Regions from separate parts of the Saccharothrix lopnurensis genome, predicted to be linked through region 1. Evidence: riboswitches for the same ligand, from Rfam matches in the RefSeq annotation. Region 1 holds a riboswitch; each other region holds the start of a gene.
What was found. A riboswitch is a leader RNA that binds a small molecule or an ion and turns the genes downstream of it on or off. The one in region 1 is predicted to bind cobalamin.
Positions count from the first base shown of each region.

Region 1 (4,203 bases):
GAGGCCGTGCACACCCACACCTTCCAGTACGTCTGCGAATCCCTCGGCCTGGACGAGGGCGAGCTGTTCAACATGTACCGCGAGGTGCCCTCCATCACCGACAAGGCCGCCTGGGCGCTCCGGTACACCCGGCACCTGGAGGACCCCGCGTTCCGCACCGGCACGCCCGAGACCGACCGGGCGTTCCTGCGCGACCTCATCGCGTTCTACGTCGTGTTCGAGGGCATGTGGTTCTACACCGGCTTCGCGCAGATCCTGTCCTTCGGGCGGCGCAACAAGATGGTCGGCGTCGCCGAGCAGTACCAGTACATCCTGCGCGACGAGTCCATCCACCTGAACTTCGGCATCGACGCGATCAACCAGATCAAGATCGAGAACCCGGGGCTGTGGACCGAGGCGTTCCAGGCCGAGATCCGCACCATGCTCGGCGAGGCGTGCGAGCTGGAGATCGCCTACAGCCGCGACACCATGCCGAACGGCCTGCTCGGGCTCAACGCCGACCAGTGCGAGCAGTACATGCGCTTCATCACCAACCGCCGCTGCGCCCAACTCGGTCTCGCGCCCGTCTTCGGCCCCACCGACAACCCGTTCCCGTGGATGTCGGAGGCCATCGACCTGAAGAAGGAGAAGAACTTCTTCGAGACCCGCGTCACCGAGTACGCCTCGGGTTCCACGCTCGACTGGGACTGAGCCACCGGCCGGGTCGCGTGGTGCGCGACCCGGCCCCTCCCCCGCGCCGGCGCTGATCCACCCGATCGTGTCCCCGGGCGGCGGTTGCCGCCTTCGGGCGCGTCGCCGATCCCGCCTCGCCACGACACGGGCCCGGCGAACTCCGCAATTGCATTCCGCTGCCGGATTGCCACGGTCGAGCACCACCGGTAACCATTTCCTCAGCCCACCGCGTTCCGCAGGAGGCGGAGATGGGTCGCGCAGTCCCGGCGCGCTCGTCCCCGTCGAGGCCGAACCGCACCGCACCGGCGGTGGTGGCCGGCCGCGGCAGGGGGCGACGCCGCGAAGCCCGCCGGTCCGCGTCGACCGCACGACGCACCTCCTCCTCCGGGACCGCCGGCGGGCGCGTACCGGTGAAGAGTCGAAGCGAGGACAAAGGAGTCCGCTCGAATGAAGTCACCCCTGTTACCCCGGCTCGGCCGGGCTGTCGCCGCGTCGTTCGCGGTCGCCGCGACCACCCTCACCCTCACCGGCGGCGCGGGCGCCGACCCCGCCGCGGCGTCGGTGGCGTTCAAGGCCGAGCACACCGACCGCTGCCTGAGCAGCCACACCGCGGGCCAACTGGCCTGGCGCAACGCGCAGCCGGACCCGTCGCCCTCGCCGGTCACCGCGGTCAAGGTCACCGGCGAGGTGGCGCTGCGCGACACCACCCCCTGCGCCCCGCCCACCCGCACCGTCGCGGTGGCCGTGTTCACCGCCTACCACGGCCGCACCGTGGTCGACACCGAACGCCAGAGCACCACCGGCGCGTCCAAGTTCGAGTTCGTGCTCACCGTCCCGCTCGTCCCGACCCCGACCCCGGTGCCCATCGACCGCGTCACCGTCCAGGTCTGCCACACCGCCATCACCCCCGTCCCCGAACCAGGCCCCCTCACCTGCGGCGACATCTCCACCTACCTGATCTGACCCGCCCCCGGCGGTGGTGGCGGGTGGTCCGCCCCGCCACCACCGCCGGGGTGCGCGCCGACCGCGGCCCGGACGCGTCGGGCCCGGACGACTCTGGTGAGACCGGTCACCTCGGCGCGGACCGCGGGTGGTTCGTTGCCACAATCCGGACGACCACAGGCGACGGCGGACGAGGAAGCCGGTGACATTCCGGCACGGTCCCGCCACTGTGACCGGGGAGCAGATCCCGCCGCGGCCACCGCCCCACCCGGGGTGGGAAGGCCGGGACGAGCGTCGATCCGGGAGTCAGGAGACTCACGCCGTCGCCTCCTCACCCACCGGGGCGGATCTCCCCGAGAGAGGGCGGCTCCACCATGCGCCTGACGTCGTCAAAACCACCACTGCCCATCGCGCGGGCGGTGGACCGTGCCTGAGGACCGCCCGCGCGTCACCGTCTGCCGGGGGTGCTGCTGCGGCACCACCCGCAAGCACCCGCAGGTCGACCACGACGGGCAGGTGCGCGTGCTGCGCGAAGCGCTCGACGGCACCGCCGAGGTCCGCCTGTCCGACTGCCTCGACGCCTGCGCGCACTCCAACCTGCTGGTCGTCCACCCCTCGCCCGCCGCCCGCGCCGCCGGCGCCAAACCCCTGTGGCTGGGGCGGGTCCTCGACGACAGGGCACTGCGCGAGGTGATCGACTGGATCAGCGGCGGCGGCCCCGGTGTCGCGCCACCACCGGCCTCGCTCCGGGACAGGGTGGTGACACCGCCGAACGCGCGCACCCCACCGCGCACGACCTGAACGACGACACCGGGGTGGGGCGGTGGTGTCCGCCGCCCCACCCGGCGGCATCAGCTGGTCGGGCAGGGGGCGCCGGGACGGGTCAGGGTGACCCTCGCGTGGCTGATCACGAGTTCGGTGCCGGTGAGCAGGCGGACGCGCAGGGCGTTGACGGCGATGCCGGCGCCACCCGCCAGGGACCGCTGCTCGTTGACCACGACCGTGGCGACGAGCGGGATGGTGATGGTCAGGTCGACCGCGGGGTTGACCACGGGCACGCCGTTGACGCGCAGGTTGACCAGCTCGACGCCGCCCGCGGTGGTGACCGCGCCGGTGGCGTCCTCGTCGGCGGCGGCCCTGGCGCGGATCTCGTCGGCGGTGACCAGGCCGCCCAGCAGGGAGACGCCGGCGGTGCGGGCGTGCGCGGTGGCGGTGCGCTCGCCGTCGCCGTCGACCACGCCGCGCGCCTCGGTGTCGACGACGCCCAGCGAGCCGATCCCCGGCAGGCCCGCGCCGAGCAGCTGGTCCACGTCGAGGCCGGGCTGGGTGGTGCAGCTCAGGTCGGACGGCGCGAGGGGGCCGACGCCGACCAGCGGTGCGGTCAGCCTGCCGCCGTGGGCGTGGGCGTCGAACACCAGCACCGGCGGGGTGAAGCGCACCGAGGCGCACCCCGGCGCGTTGAGGCCGACCCGGGCGGTGACGTCGGCGGCGCAGGTGGTGTAGGTGCCGGCGCGGGCGGCGGTGACCGGAACGGAGATCGTGCACGAGACCTGACCGGTGGCCAGGCCGCCGGTGGCGGTGACCGCGCCGGCCGCGGTGGAGGTGGTGGCGTCGGCGCAGTCGGTGGTGGGCTGGGCGGTGGCGGTCAGGCCCGTCGGCAGGTCGGCGGTGAACGCCCACCCGTCCTTGACCGCCAGCTCGGCGGTGTTGGTGACGGTGAGGACCAGGGTGGACGTCTGCCCGACCTCGACCGGGGAGGGGCCGTAGGCGACGTCCAGCTGCGGGGTGACGTCGAGGACGCGGACGTTGTCGAACGCGGCGTCGTTGCCGGTGCCGCTGGCCTGGGCGTTGACCAGCCGCACCCCCACCGACGAGCCGCCGAACAGCACGGGCCGGTCGCTGGTGTAGGTGCCCACGGCGGTGCCGCCGATGACGGTCGAGGGGTTGGCGCAGGGCTCGATCGGGGTGGTGAAGGTGGGGATCGCGGTGGCCCCGTCGACCAGGTAGAACTCGAACAGCGCGTGGTTGGCGAAGCAGTTCCGCTCGGCCGCGTCCACCGAGAAGGTCAGGAACCGGTCGGGCGCCGCCAGCGGGATGGGCTGCTCCGTGGCCAACTGCACCTTGCCCGCGCCCGGGTTGCCCGCGGTGTAGGCGGTGACGGCGTGGTTGGCGCCCGGGTCGCCGCCCGCCCACTGCCCCAGGGCTCCGGCCATGGTCCGGACCGCCTGCCAGTCGCCGCTGCCGCAACCGCTGCCGGGTGGTGGCGTGGTGGACTGCTGGAGCGAGGCGAGCCAGCCGTTGCAGGCGGTCAGCCAGGCGGGGTCGGCGTCGTAGGTCTGGTTGACCGGGGGTAAGCCGGTGTAGGCGGTGAGCAGGGCGGGCGTGGTGCCCTGACCGTTCTCGAAGTCCTCCGCGAACACCACCACCGGCGCCTGCGGCACACCGGGCTCCGCCGTCGCGGTGACGGGGTGGACGGCGGCGAGGGCAACCGACAACGGCACGGCCGTCAGTGCCGCGGTGATGGCCGGCAGCAGCCTGCGCCGGTGGTGGGTGGGTGATGAGGTGGTCACCGATGAACTCCCTTGGTCG
Region 1 covers NZ_JBHSQO010000020.1:132,325-136,527, forward strand. The annotation lists gene ACFP3R_RS20855 (ribonucleotide-diphosphate reductase subunit beta) at 1-690, shown strand, start outside; gene ACFP3R_RS20860 (hypothetical protein) at 1,120-1,635, shown strand; cobalamin riboswitch at 1,808-1,930, shown strand; gene ACFP3R_RS20865 (hypothetical protein) at 2,041-2,415, shown strand; gene ACFP3R_RS20870 (choice-of-anchor P family protein) at 2,466-4,184, opposite strand.

Region 2 (4,203 bases), on a different contig from region 1:
CCTGTGGGTGCAGGGCGGCGGCGACGCCGCGCTGTCCTACCAGGCGCGCCCCGGCACCGCGCTGGTGGTCAACCGCGACGCCGCGGCGCTGGCCGCCGACGGCGCGGACAGCCTGCTCCTGCTGCACCACCACAACGCGACGGGCGACCGCGCCGACGTGGTGAAGGTGAAGGGGAAGACGGGCAACCGCTCGGCGGACTGATCCCGGTGGGCTGATCGACGTTCCACGCTCTGGCCGGTCGGGGGTTGCCCCGGCTGGCCAGAGCCTTTTAAGCGCATCGGGCGACACCCGTTCGGGGGCCTTGAACCGTTCGGGTGTCCCGCAGTCCGGGAGAGATCGCCCCGTAGGTGTGTTCCGAGTGCGTTTTCACGCTCCGCGCCCGGTAGCCTTTCGCATTGAGAACTAGTCCCGCGACATGGGACTGATACCTGGGAGGTGTGTGGATGCGGCTCGCAGTGATCCCAGGGGACGGGATCGGGCCCGAGGTCATCGCCGAGGCCCTGAAGGTGCTCGGTGAGGTCGTTCCCGCGGCCGAGATCACCCGCTACGACCTCGGTGCGGCGCGCTGGCACGCCACAGGTGAGTTGTTGCCGGAATCGGTGCTCGGTGAGCTCCGCCAGCACGACGCGATCCTGCTCGGTGCCGTGGGCGACCCGTCCGTGCCCAGCGGCATCCTGGAACGCGGCCTGCTGCTGCGGCTCCGGTTCGAACTCGACCACCACGTGAACCTGCGCCCGGCCCGGCTGTACCCGGGTGTCCGCAGCCCGATCGCCGACCCGCCCGAGATCGACATGGTGGTCGTGCGCGAGGGCACCGAGGGGCTGTACGCGGGCAACGGCGGGCTCCTGCGCAAGGACACCCCGCACGAGATCGCGACCGAGGTGTCGATCAACACCTCGTTCGGCGTGGAGCGGGTGGTGCGCGACGCGTTCGCCAGGGCGGCCAACCGGCCGCGCAAGCACCTGACGCTGGTGCACAAGACCAACGTCCTGACCCACGCCGGCTCGCTGTGGTCGCGCGTGGTCGAGGAGGTGTCGCTCCAGCACCCGGACGTGACCGTGGCCTACCAGCACGTGGACGCGGCCACCATCCACCTGGTGACCGACCCGGGCCGCTACGACGTGATCGTCACCGACAACCTGTTCGGGGACATCCTGACCGACCTGGCGGCGGCCGTGACCGGCGGCATCGGGCTGGCGGCCTCGGGCAACCTGGACGTGACCAGGCGCAACCCGAGCATGTTCGAGCCCGTGCACGGCAGCGCGCCGGACATCGCGGGCCAGGGCATCGCCGACCCGACGGCCGCCGTGCTGTCGGTGGCGCTGATGCTCGACCACCTGGGCGAGTCGGAGGCGGCGCGCCGGATCGAGGCGTCGGTGGCCTTCGACCTGGCCACCCGCGACCACTCGTCGCCGGGCGCCACCTACGCGGTGGGCGACCGCCTGGCCGCGCTCGTGTCGTCGAACGTCCGCACGGGGGCCTGACCGCCCTCCCGGACGCGTGATCAGGGCCACCACGACACGGTCGTGGTGGCCCTTCGCGTTAGGGTCGCGAGCGTCGCCCGCGGGGGAAGTCCGGTGAGAGTCCGGCGCTGACCCGCAACGGTAAGCCGAAGTCGCCTTCGGCCAGCCCGATCACCCGCGGGCGGTGGGAAGAAGCTCCACTCCTGCCGTGGTCTGCGGGACGGATGCGCACCGGTCCGCCGCGGACCGGGGCCACCCGGTCGAGGCCACCCGCCCGAAAGGCGCCCGGTGACCCCGACGAACCCGGTGACCCCGACGAACCCGGCGAACCCGACCACCGCGGGACCGGCCTCCTCCACCACCGGCGCGTGCGCGGCCCTGGCCGTCGCGCTCGCGGTCTCGGTGGTGTGCGGCGTGGCCCTCGGCCCGGTGCCCGTGCCGTTCGACGACGTGGTCCGCTACCTGCACGCGGCCGTCACGGGCGGGGTGGTCCAGGCCGCGGAGGCGGGCCCCTACCGGATCGTGTGGGACATCCGGCTGCCCCGGGTGCTGCTGGCCGCCGTCGTGGGCGCGGGGCTGGCCGCGGTCGGCGTGGCCGTCCAGGCGGTGGTCCGCAACGCCCTGGCCGACCCGTACGTGCTGGGCATCTCCTCGGGCGCGAGCGTCGGCGCCACGGCGGTCGCCACCACCGGCCTGTTCGCCTCCCTGGGCATCTACGCCCTGTCCACCGCCGCGTTCCTGTCCGCCCTGGCCGCGACGGCGCTGGTCTACCTGGTGGCCGGCCGGGGCGGGCTGACCCCGCTGCGCCTGGTCCTCACCGGCACCGCCCTCGCCCACGGCTTCTCCGCGATCGCCATGCTGCTGGTCTTCCAGGCGCCGCGCGGCGAGGCCGCCCGCGCCGCCCTGTTCTGGCTGCTCGGCAGCCTGGGCGGGGTCACCTGGGCGTCGGTGCCGGTCGCCGCGGCCGTGGTCGTCGCCGGCACCGCCTACCTCACCACCCGCGCCCGGCACCTCAACGCCCTGGCCATGGGCGACGAGACCGCCACCACCCTCGGCGTCGACGTCGCCCGGACCCGCCGCACCCTGTTCCTGGTCACCGCCGCCATGACCGGCGTGCTGGTCGCGGTCAGCGGCGCGGTCGGGTTCGTCGGCCTGGTGCTGCCCCACCTGGTCCGCCTGCTGGTCGGCGCGGACCACCGCCGGGTGCTCGCCGTGGCCCCGCTCGCCGGCGCCTGCTTCCTGATCTGGGTCGACGTCGCCGCCCGCCTGCTCGCCGCGCCCGAGGAGCTGCCGCTGGGCGTCATCACCGCCGCCCTGGGCGTGCCGTGCTTCGTGCTCCTGCTGCGCCGCCGCGGCTACGTGTTCGGGGGCCGCTGATGGAGGTCCGGATCGAGGGGCTGGCCGTCGACGGCATCCTGCGCGGCGTCGACCTGACCGCCGGCACGGGCGAGGTGCACGGCATCGTCGGCCCCAACGGCAGCGGCAAGTCCACCACGCTGCGCTGCGCCTACCGGGCGCTCAAACCGCACGGGGGAGTGGTCCGCCTCGACGGCCGCGACATCACCACCACCCGGGTCCGCGACACCGCCCGCGACCTGGCCGCGCTCACCCAGGACAGCCACGTCGAGTTCGACTTCACCGTCACCGAGGTCGTCGCCATGGGCCGGCTGCCCCACGGCGCGGGCCCCGACGACGAGGCCATCGTGCGCGAGTCCCTGACCAGGGTGGACGCGGCCCACCTCGCGCACCGCGGCTTCCTCACCCTCTCCGGCGGCGAGCGGCAGCGCGTGCTCATCGCCCGCGCCCTGACCCAGCGGCCCAGGGTGCTGGTGCTCGACGAGCCGACCAACCACCTGGACATCAGCCACCAGCTGGCCGTGCTCGCCCTGGTCCGCCGCCTGGGCGTCACCGTCCTGGCCGTGCTGCACGACCTCAACCTCGCCGCCGCCCACTGCGACCGCCTGCACGTGCTCGACCGCGGCCGGGTCGCGCACAGCGGCACGCCCGCCGAGGTGCTCACCCCCGAGGTGCTGGCCGAGGTCTTCCGCGTGCGCGCCCACGTCGTCCCGCACCCCACCACCGGGGTGCCACAACTGCTGTTCGACCACCAGGAGGCCACCCCGTGCTGAGAACGCTCATCGCGCTCGCCGCGGTCCTGTCCACGACGGCGTGCGGCGCGCGGGTCGTCGCCGAACCGCCGGGCGCGGGCACCACGACCGTCACGAACTGCGGCCGGGAGGTCGAGTACGCGACACCCTCCCGGGTCGTCACCAACGACACCGGCATCACCGAGCTGATGTTCGCGCTCGGGCTGGCCGACCGGATGGCCGGCTACACCATCTCCTCCTCCGCCAAGACCGGCGACGTGGCGTCCTCGCCCTGGCGGGCCGACTTCGAGCGCGTGCCGCACCTGGGCGAGAAGATCACCAAGGAGCTGGTCCAGGGCGCGGGCGCGGACCTCGTGTTCGCGGGCTGGAACTACGGCTTCTCCGAGAGCACCGGGCTCACCCCGGACTCGCTGGGGCAGCTCGGCATCGCCACCTACCAGCTCACCGAGGCGTGCCGCAACGGCGTGGCGAAGCAGCGCGGCATCATGCCGCCCCTGGAGGCCCTCTACACCGACCTGGGCAACCTCGGTCGGATCTTCGGCGTCGAGGACCGGGCCGAACGGCTGATCACCGGCTACCGCGAGCAGGTGGCCGAGGCCCAGCGGCTGGTCACCGGGAAGAGCCCGAGGGT
Region 2 covers NZ_JBHSQO010000051.1:29,099-33,301, reverse strand. The annotation lists gene ACFP3R_RS31880 (S8 family peptidase) at 1-202, shown strand, start outside; gene ACFP3R_RS31875 (3-isopropylmalate dehydrogenase) at 445-1,485, shown strand; cobalamin riboswitch at 1,526-1,661, shown strand; gene ACFP3R_RS31870 (FecCD family ABC transporter permease) at 1,753-2,841, shown strand; gene ACFP3R_RS31865 (ABC transporter ATP-binding protein) at 2,841-3,593, shown strand; gene ACFP3R_RS31860 (ABC transporter substrate-binding protein) at 3,587-4,203, shown strand, end outside.
Region 2: linked by a shared signal. The riboswitch ahead of ACFP3R_RS31870 (FecCD family ABC transporter permease) and the one ahead of ACFP3R_RS20865 (hypothetical protein) in region 1 are both predicted to bind cobalamin.

Region 3 (4,203 bases), on a different contig from region 1:
CGTCGGGAAACTGGGCGGCACGCTGTCGCTGGAGACGCGTCAGCTGCTGGTCGGCACGAGCGTGCCCAGGACGATGGCGATCCTGTTCGCCGAGGTGGGCATCGACGACCCCACCGAGGACGAGGTTCGGGACGGCGCGGCGTGGATCGTCCGCCGCACCGAGGAGGTGTTCCGCGCCGGCCTGCCGTGGCGGCCGGGGGCCCGGGAGGCGCTGCGCGCGGTGCGCGACTCCGGGGTGCCGATGGCGCTGGTCACCTCCACCGAGCGCGGGCTGACCGAGATCGCGCTGGACACCCTGGGGCGCGACCTGTTCGACGTGACGGTGTGCGGTGACGAGGTGGACGGGCTGAACAAGCCGCTGCCCGAGCCCTACCTGAAGGCGGCCCGCCTGCTGGGCGTCGACCCGGCGCGGTGCGTGGCGGTCGAGGACTCCCCGACCGGGGTGGCCTCCGCCGTGGCGGCCGGGTGCACGGTCCTGGTGGTGCCGTGCGACGTGCCGGTGCCGGGGGGCGAGCGCCGCGTGTTCCGCGACTCCCTGGTGGGCGTCGACCTGACGACGCTCGCCCCGCTGCCGGGCAGTTGATCCGGGTGGACCGCTGACCTGGCCGGATCGCCGGCCCGGCTGGGCCGCCGGCCCCGGCTACACCGCCGACAGGCGGTCGGCCCGCCGCACCGCCGGGTCGACCAGCAGGCCGAACACCACGCCGAGACCCAGCCACAGCGTGGCGGTCTCGGCCAGGGACGCCAGCCGGAAGTCCCAGAGCACGCCGCTCGGCATGTCCTCGGGGATGGCGTCCGGCGCGGCCGGGAACAGCAGCAGCACCAGCACCACCGCCGCCACCACGGCCAGCGCGACCGCCGTGGTCCGCAGCGGCGGTGACCAGTGGCCGAGGCGGGAGGCCAGCCAGCTCGCCCCGAACGCGACCAGCAGGCCCGAGGCGATCAGCGCCAGGTAGAGCACCGTGCGGTAGCCGACGGTCTCCGGGTCGCCCACCGCGGGCGGGTTCGCCGGGTACTTCACCGCCGGCAGCAGGGCCGCCGCGCCGAACGCCGCCGCCCCCAGCCACACCGCCCGGCTGAACGGCGACCGGTCGGGGAACCAGCGCCGCGACCCGGCGTAGGCGGTGGCGAACAGCGCGCCCACCGCCACCCCGACGATGACCGCGGCCAGCACGCCGCCGAACACCTGCACGCCCCGGCCGACCAGCTCGCCGTGCTCGTGGCCGCCGGCCCCCGGCTCGACGGGCCGCGCCTCCTCGACGGCCAGCGCGGCGCGGATCGGCACCTCGACCACGACCAGCCCGACCAGGCCCGCGAGCAGGCCGGACACCCCACCGGCGGCGAGCCCGCGCACCAGGTGGTCCCTGTAGGTGAGCACGCCGCCCCGCCTCAGTGGCACGGGACGCCGAGCGCGTGGCGCCCGTCGTGGAAGAACTCGTGGAGCGTCTCGGCGGCGTGGCCGATCGCCGCGCCGTTCTCCTGGAGCACCAGCCAGGTCACGGCCAGCGCGACCAGCGCGACGGCGTAGGCCCACCGGGGGACCTGGACTGGGGCGGACTGCGCGGGGCTCGTCATGACGGGCTCCTCCATGCCTCGTGGAAGGTCAACAGGTGCCGTGGCCGGTCTCCTGACTCCCGGATCGACACCGTCCCCGCGTCTTCCCAGCCGCGCGTGCGGCCAGTGACGTGCTCGGCGGGTTGGCTCCCCGGTCACAGTGGCGAGGACCGCGCCGGATTCGCACCGGCTTCCCGTCCACCACGGCGAAGCGAACATAGAGGTCGCCCGTCCCGCCGCACAACCGGCCGGACGTCTTGTCCGCCGGGTTCACCGCAACGCGCAGTCACCGCACTTGCCGCCGCCGTCGAGCCGGTAGTAGAGGCAGCAGCTGCGCCGCCGGAACGCGACCTCGCCGGGGAACGGGATGAAGTCCCCGCAACCCCGCAGCGGGGGTTCGGCGAACAGCTCCTCGCCCAGCGCGACGCACTCCTCCGCGCTCGCCGCCCCGCCGAGCGCCACGAACCGCAACGCCCCCGCCGCCGACGAGGCCGCGTTGCCCCACAGCAGGCCGGGCGCCACCGGGGCGACCGAGCGCACGGCCTCCACCACCGGCGCCAACGACTCGACGATCCCCACGCCCCCGGCCGGCTCCTTGACCCGGACCCGCAGGCCGTCCGCGTCGTAGCGCCACCAGAGGTTGGCGGGCCGCACGTCCGGCGCCGTCCCGCCGACCGCGCGGGCGGCCACCACCGGGGACAGCAGCCGGGCGGTGTAGCTGAGGAAGAACAGCGAGGCGGCGACGCGCCGTTCGGCGGTGCGGTACCGGGCGGCGATCCGGTCCACGGTGGCGGGCAGGGCGGACCCGTCGAGCAGCGCGGCGCCGTCGTGCCAGCCCTCGTCGGGCCGGCCGACGTCGAGGGCGAAGAACGGGCTGAGGCCGCGGATCTGCCGCAGGGTGGTCAGGACTCGGGAGAACTCGGACACGTGGCCTAGTCTGCCGCCCGTGGACGCGCTGGGGTTGGGACTGTCCCTGGGCCTGGCGGCGAGCATCAGCCCCGGCCCCCTGCTGGTGCTGGTCGTGACGTCGGCGCTGCGGTCCGGCCGGCGGGCGGGCGTGCTGGCCGCGTGCGCGCCGCTGCTGTCGGACGCCGCGGTGGTCGGGGTGACGCTGCTGCTGCTCGGGCGGCTGCCGGAGCGGGCGCTGGGCGTGCTCGGCGTGGTCGGCGCCCTGTTCGTGGTGTGGAGCGGGGTGCGGACGGTGCGGGAGGCGCGCACGGCGTCGCTGGAGCCGGGGGCGTCCGAGTCCACGGCCGCGCCGGGCGTCGCGGCGCTGCGCCGGGCGGTCCTGGTGAACCTGCTCAGCCCCCACCCGTGGGTGGCGTGGGCGACCGCGCTGGGACCGCTGACCGTCACCACGTGGCGGGCGTCGACCGGGGCGGGGGTGGCGTTGCTGGTCGGTTTCTACGCGACCCTGGTGGGTGGGAAGGTGGTGATCGCGCTGGTGGTGGCGCGGGGGCGCCGGCACCTGGGCGACGCGGGTTACCGGCGGGCGCTGACGTTCGCCGGGGTGCTGCTGGGGTTGGCCGGGGTCGCCCTGGGCGTCGAGTTCGCGCCCACCCTGTTCGGGGGCTGAGCGCGGCTACGGCAGGTAGAAGGTCAGCACGTCCGACCGCACCGGCGGGAACAGCGTCCGCATCAGCTCCTCCTCCGGGCCCGGGTACACGTCGGGCTGCCGGGCGGTCAGCCCCTCGATCCCGTGCGGCCCGAACAGCAGCGACGCCACCATGTCCGGCGCCACGCCCGCCCCGCCCGCCGCGCCGGGGGCCTGCATCGTGCCACCGACCGCCACCGGCCCCACCTCGCCGCCCGCGAACGGCACCCGCACGTGCGAGCGGTAGAACGACACCACCGCCTCGCCCTCCTCGCCGGCGAACCGCGCCGACGCCGCCAGCCGCGCCCCGAACACCGGCCGCAGGTGCTCCAGCAGCGCCACCGGGTCGGGGACGCGCACGTAGTAGGAGTTCGCCTCGGCCTTCGCCGGGGCCAGGAACGCCTCCAGCGCCGCGCCCGCGACCGTCCCCGGCCGCTCGGTCACCTCGGTCGCCCCGGTCAGGGCCAGCAGCGCGTGCGCGGCGGCCCCGTCCACCGCGGCCACCTCCGCCAGCCGCACCCCCTCCTCCGGCGGCGTGGTCCGGCCCGAGGCGACCGGCACGCCGTCGCGCTCCACCAGCCACTCGGTGCTGCCGCCGCGCTCCACCAGCCACCGCCACAGCGGGGCGGAGTGCGGCATCCGCAGGTCGAACGGGGCCTGCTCGGCGTCCTGGAACCGGGCGAGGACGGGGATGTCGGCGGCGGTCGCCTCGCGCAGGGTGTGGCCGGCGCCGGCCGGTGTGCCCGTCACGTCCCGGGTGGCGGCGTACGGCACGGCGTAGGTGTAGCCGAACTGCCGGTAGAAGTAGGGGATGCCGAGCATGATGTTCACCAGGTGGCCGCGCGCGGCGGCCCGCTCGTGCGCCCAGCCCATCAGCGCGCGCACCGCGCCCCGGCCCTCGTAGCGCCGGTCGGTCGCCACCAGCTCGACCTGGCCCGCCGGGATCTCCAGCCCGCCGAGCACCAGCGTCTCGTCCAGCAGCGTCGCGGTGGACACCACCAGGTCGCCGTCCACGACGACCGCGCACGCCTCCCAGCCCGCGTCCGGGTCCTCCA
Region 3 covers NZ_JBHSQO010000004.1:260,500-264,702, forward strand. The annotation lists gene ACFP3R_RS06375 (HAD family hydrolase) at 1-583, shown strand, start outside; gene ACFP3R_RS06380 (CbtA family protein) at 641-1,378, opposite strand; gene ACFP3R_RS06385 (CbtB-domain containing protein) at 1,390-1,575, opposite strand; cobalamin riboswitch at 1,601-1,775, opposite strand; gene ACFP3R_RS06390 ((2Fe-2S)-binding protein) at 1,825-2,481, opposite strand; gene ACFP3R_RS06395 (LysE family translocator) at 2,501-3,130, shown strand; gene ACFP3R_RS06400 (GNAT family N-acetyltransferase) at 3,137-4,203, opposite strand, start outside.
Region 3: linked by a shared signal. The riboswitch ahead of ACFP3R_RS06385 (CbtB-domain containing protein) and the one ahead of ACFP3R_RS20865 (hypothetical protein) in region 1 are both predicted to bind cobalamin.

Region 4 (4,203 bases), on a different contig from region 1:
GCTGCACCTCGCTGTTCGCCTCGGCGCTGCTCACCGCCGGGGTCGGGCCGTGGCTGCCGTTCCAGATGCTCTGCTCCGCCTGGATCGGCGCGGGAGCGGGCCTGCTGCCCCGCCGCGTCACCGGCAAGGCGGAGATCGCCGTGCTCGTCGCCTACGGCATCGTGGTGGCCTACGTCTTCGGGTTCCTGATGAACCTGTGGTTCTGGCCGTTCATCACCGGCGCCGAGGTCGACTACCACGACGGCCACATCTCCTACGTGCCCGGCGCGCCCGTGCTGGAGAACCTGCACCGGTTCGCGGTCTTCACCCTGCTCACCTCCACCGCCGGGTGGGACACCGGCCGCGCGATCACCAACACGATCGCGATCCTCGTGCTGGGCCCGGCGGTGCTGGCCACGCTGCGCCGGGCCTCCCGCAAGGGCTCCCACGGGCTGCTGCCCACCTTCGGCGACCTCGGAGCGCCTGGCCGCTGACTACCCTGGGCCGATGCGAATCGTGTCGTTGCTGCCCGCCGCCACGGACATCGTCGCGGAACTGGGACGCGTGGGGGACCTGGTGGGGCGCACCCACGAGTGCGACTGGCCCGCCGAGGTCGCGTCGGTGCCCGTGGTCACCGCGACCGGGCTGGACCCCGATCGGTTGAGCAGCCGGGAGATCTCCGCCGCGGTCGGGGGCCACCGGGGGTCGTCGCTGTACTCGCTGGACTCCGACCTGCTCGCCGAACTCGCCCCGGACGTGGTGCTCACCCAGGACCTGTGCGAGGTGTGCGCGGTGTCCTACCAGCGGGTCACCGACGCCGTGCGCGTCATGGACGTCGGCCCGCGCGTGGTGAGCCTGGAGCCCCGCACGACGGCGGGCGTGCTGGACTGCGTGCGCCGCGTCGGCGGGTTGCTCGGCGTCGACGACACCGAGGAGCGCGTCACCGCGCTGGAGGCCCGCTTGGCCGCGGTCGCGGCGGCGGTGGCCGGGCGGGCGAGGCCGCGCGTGGCGGCGGTCGAGTGGCTGGACCCGGTGTGGCCCGCCGGGCACTGGGTGCCCGAGCAGGTCACCCGTGCGGGTGGTGACCCGCTGCTCGCCGGGGCGGGCGAGCACACCTCCCCGGTCGAGTGGTCCGCCGTGCTCGACGCGCGCCCCGACGTGGTGCTGCTCATGCCGTGCGGCCTGTCCCCGGAGCGGACGCTGTCCGAACTGGACGTGCTGACCGGCCGGCCCGGGTGGTCGGAGCTGCCCGCTGTGCGCACCGGCGAGGTGTGGGTGCTCGACGGTCCCGCCTACTTCAACCGCCCCGGCCCACGCGTCGTGCGCGGCGCGGAAGTACTGGCCCACGTGCTCCACGACGTCGCGGTGGGTGAGCCCGTGAGTCCTGCCGAGGCCCGCCGGGTGACGCTCACGGCGGGGTAGCCGCCACCCGGTCGGGTGGCGGCTACCGGTGACGTCAGGCGCAGGCGAGGACGGGAGCGCCGGATTTGCCGCCGCTGTGCAGGTCGGCCAGCCCGACGTCGGCCAGCCCGAGGACCGCCTGGGCGGTGGCGCGGGTCGCGGTGGCCGGGTCGAAGCCCGTGGCCTGCCAGGCGACGGCGCCGCGCTGCTCGACCGGGCCGGCGCAGTCGACCTGGAGGGACTTGAGGAACTGCTTGGCCTTGCGGGCGGCGGCGTCGCGGCCGCCGGCCTTGAGCGCCTGGCGGGCCAGGCCGGTGCTGTTGGCGTTGGGCGGGTTGGTGCCCACGCCGAAGCCGCCGTTGGTGTGCTGCACGCCCACCAGCCAGGACAGGCCCTGCTGCGCCTTGCCCGGCCGGCCCACGGCCCGGAGCGCCTGGGTGGCCATCGCGGTGGAGTCCACATCGCTCACGCACGGCGTGGCCGCCGGGTCCAGCGGGAAGCCGCCGTCCGGGCACTGGGTGCCGACCAGGAAGTCCACCGCCGGGACGGGCGCGCCGGCGGAGGTGCGGTCCAGCGCCAGCAGGGCCAGGGACTGGCTGAAGGCGTTGCTGTAGTCGCCGAACGCCGAGTTGTCGGAGAACCGGCCGGACGGGGTGAGCAGCGCCAGCAGCCCGGCGTGCAGGTCCACCCCGCCGAACGAGGCCGGGTTCGCCCCCGCGACCTGGGCGGCGAGCAGCAGCTTGGCGTGCGCGCCCACGTACGCCTCCCCGCCATCACCGACGTACCCGCTGGTGACGGTGGGTTGGGACAACCAGGCGATCGCGCGATCTGCGTGGTCATCGGCGGTGCGGGCCGCGGCGAACGCGAACACCCCGTCGATCGTCAGGCCCGCGTCGGGGTGGAGCACGCCGCCGAAGTCGACCTCGAAGCGCTCGCCGTCGACCATCTGGCGGGCCAGCCACCCGGCGGCGGCGTCCGCCCGGTTGTGCGTCGCCGGTACGGCGGAGGCGGTGGACGGGACGAGCAGCGACAGGCCGCACAGCAGTGCGAGCACAGCAAGAACACGACGTCTCATGGACGATGAACCCTTTCCCGCGAGCCACGACAGGAGTTGGTGCGCCGCGCGGAGCGGGTAATCGGGCTCGCCAACCCTTTGGAGGGGTGGCACACCGTTGCGGGTCAGCGCCGGATTCACACCGGACTTCCCCCGCACCGCGCGTATTCGGTTGACCCGCCCAGCCTGTCACCCCCGGCTCGCGGGTCAATCGGCCATCCGGCGCTTCGGAATGGCGAACGCGGTGCGCGGGAACGACTTCCGCGCACCGCGCGGTCACACCTCGACGGTCCTGGAGGCGACGACCGCCCGTCGCCGGGCCAGGCGGTAGGTGCGGCGGATACCCGCCTCCGCGCAGCGGCGGCGACCAGCTCGTCCTCGCCCGGCGCGGCGACGGGGTCGCCGGGGTGGTCCACGGCCGGCCCGCACCGGTCGAGCCGCCGGACACCCCGTTCTACGCCGACGTGTTCGGCGCGGTCGACCGGCCCGCCGGGCGGCGCAGCAGGTAGCTGTCCATGATCCACCCCTTGGCGGCACGGGCCCGTTCGCGCGCTTCGATGATCCGGTCGGCAACCTCGGGCAGCGGTCCGGCGATCAGGATCTCGTCGGGCGTGCCGACGCAGGCTCCCCAGTGGACGGTCACCCCGGGCTCGTCGACGAACCCGGGGAACGCGTCGCGGGAGTCGAGCACCACCAGGACGTCGTCCACGCACTCCGGCCAGCCCCGCGCCGGCCGGCGGCCGGTGGTGATCCGCACCGCGACCGAGACCTGGTCGACCGTGGTGCGGTGGCGCGCGGCCAGGGCCGAGATGATGCTGATGCCCGGCACGACCCGCACGTCGAACCCGGTGGTGCCGCGCGCGAGGACGTCGTCCACCACGGCGATGACGCTGTCGTAGAGCGCCGGATCGCCCCACACCAGGAACGCGCCGGTCTCACCGGACCCCGGGTGCTCGGCGATCAGCCGCTCGCACACGTCCGCGCGCCGCGACCGCGTCCAGAGCCGTGCCCCCGCCTCTTGCGAGAGGCAGGGGCACGGTGGCAGTGCGTGGTCTGTCGGAGCACCCACTGCCGGTCTTCGGAGGGCTACTTCGACGGCGCGACCAGCCCGGAGCCGCCGGCGCGGGCGGCGTCGAAGCGGCGGGTCACGTCGGCCCAGTTGACCAGCGACCACAGCTTCTGCACGTAGTCGGGGCGCACGTTGCGGTACTGGAGGTAGTAGGCGTGCTCCCAGGCGTCGAACACCAGCACCGGGGTGGTGTTCATGCCGACGTTGCCGTGGTGGTCGTAGACCTGCTCCACGACCAAGCGCCCGGACAACGGCTCCCAGGCCAGCACGCCCCAGCCCGAGCCCTGCACCAGCGTGGTGGCGGCGGAGAGCTGCTTGGCGAAGGCGTCGAACGAGCCGAAGTGCTCGTCGATGGCCGCCCGCAGCTCGCCGTCGGGGCGGTCGCCGCCGTCGGGGCTCAGGTTGTCCCAGAACATCGTGTGCAGGACGTGCCCGGACAGGTTGAACGCGAAGGTCTTCTCCAGGCCGACGATGCCCGAGAAGTCCTCCTTCTCCCGCGTCTCCGCCAACCGTTCGAGGCTGTCGTTGGCGCCCTTGACGTAGGCGGCGTGGTGCTTGCTGTGGTGCAGCTCCAGGATCTCGCCCGTGATCGCGGGCTCCAGCGCCGCGTAGTCGTAGGGCAGGTCCGGCAGCACGTACTGGCTCATCAGCTCTCCGGGAACTCCGTGGTGGGTTGTTGCCACTATCTAGCAAGAACAAC
Region 4 covers NZ_JBHSQO010000019.1:32,054-36,256, reverse strand. The annotation lists gene ACFP3R_RS19765 (ECF transporter S component family protein) at 1-473, shown strand, start outside; gene ACFP3R_RS19760 (ABC transporter substrate-binding protein) at 487-1,401, shown strand; gene ACFP3R_RS19755 (prenyltransferase/squalene oxidase repeat-containing protein) at 1,436-2,434, opposite strand; cobalamin riboswitch at 2,492-2,628, opposite strand; gene ACFP3R_RS19750 (SAM-dependent methyltransferase) at 2,889-3,410, opposite strand; gene ACFP3R_RS19745 (superoxide dismutase) at 3,521-4,150, opposite strand.
Region 4: linked by a shared signal. The riboswitch ahead of ACFP3R_RS19755 (prenyltransferase/squalene oxidase repeat-containing protein) and the one ahead of ACFP3R_RS20865 (hypothetical protein) in region 1 are both predicted to bind cobalamin.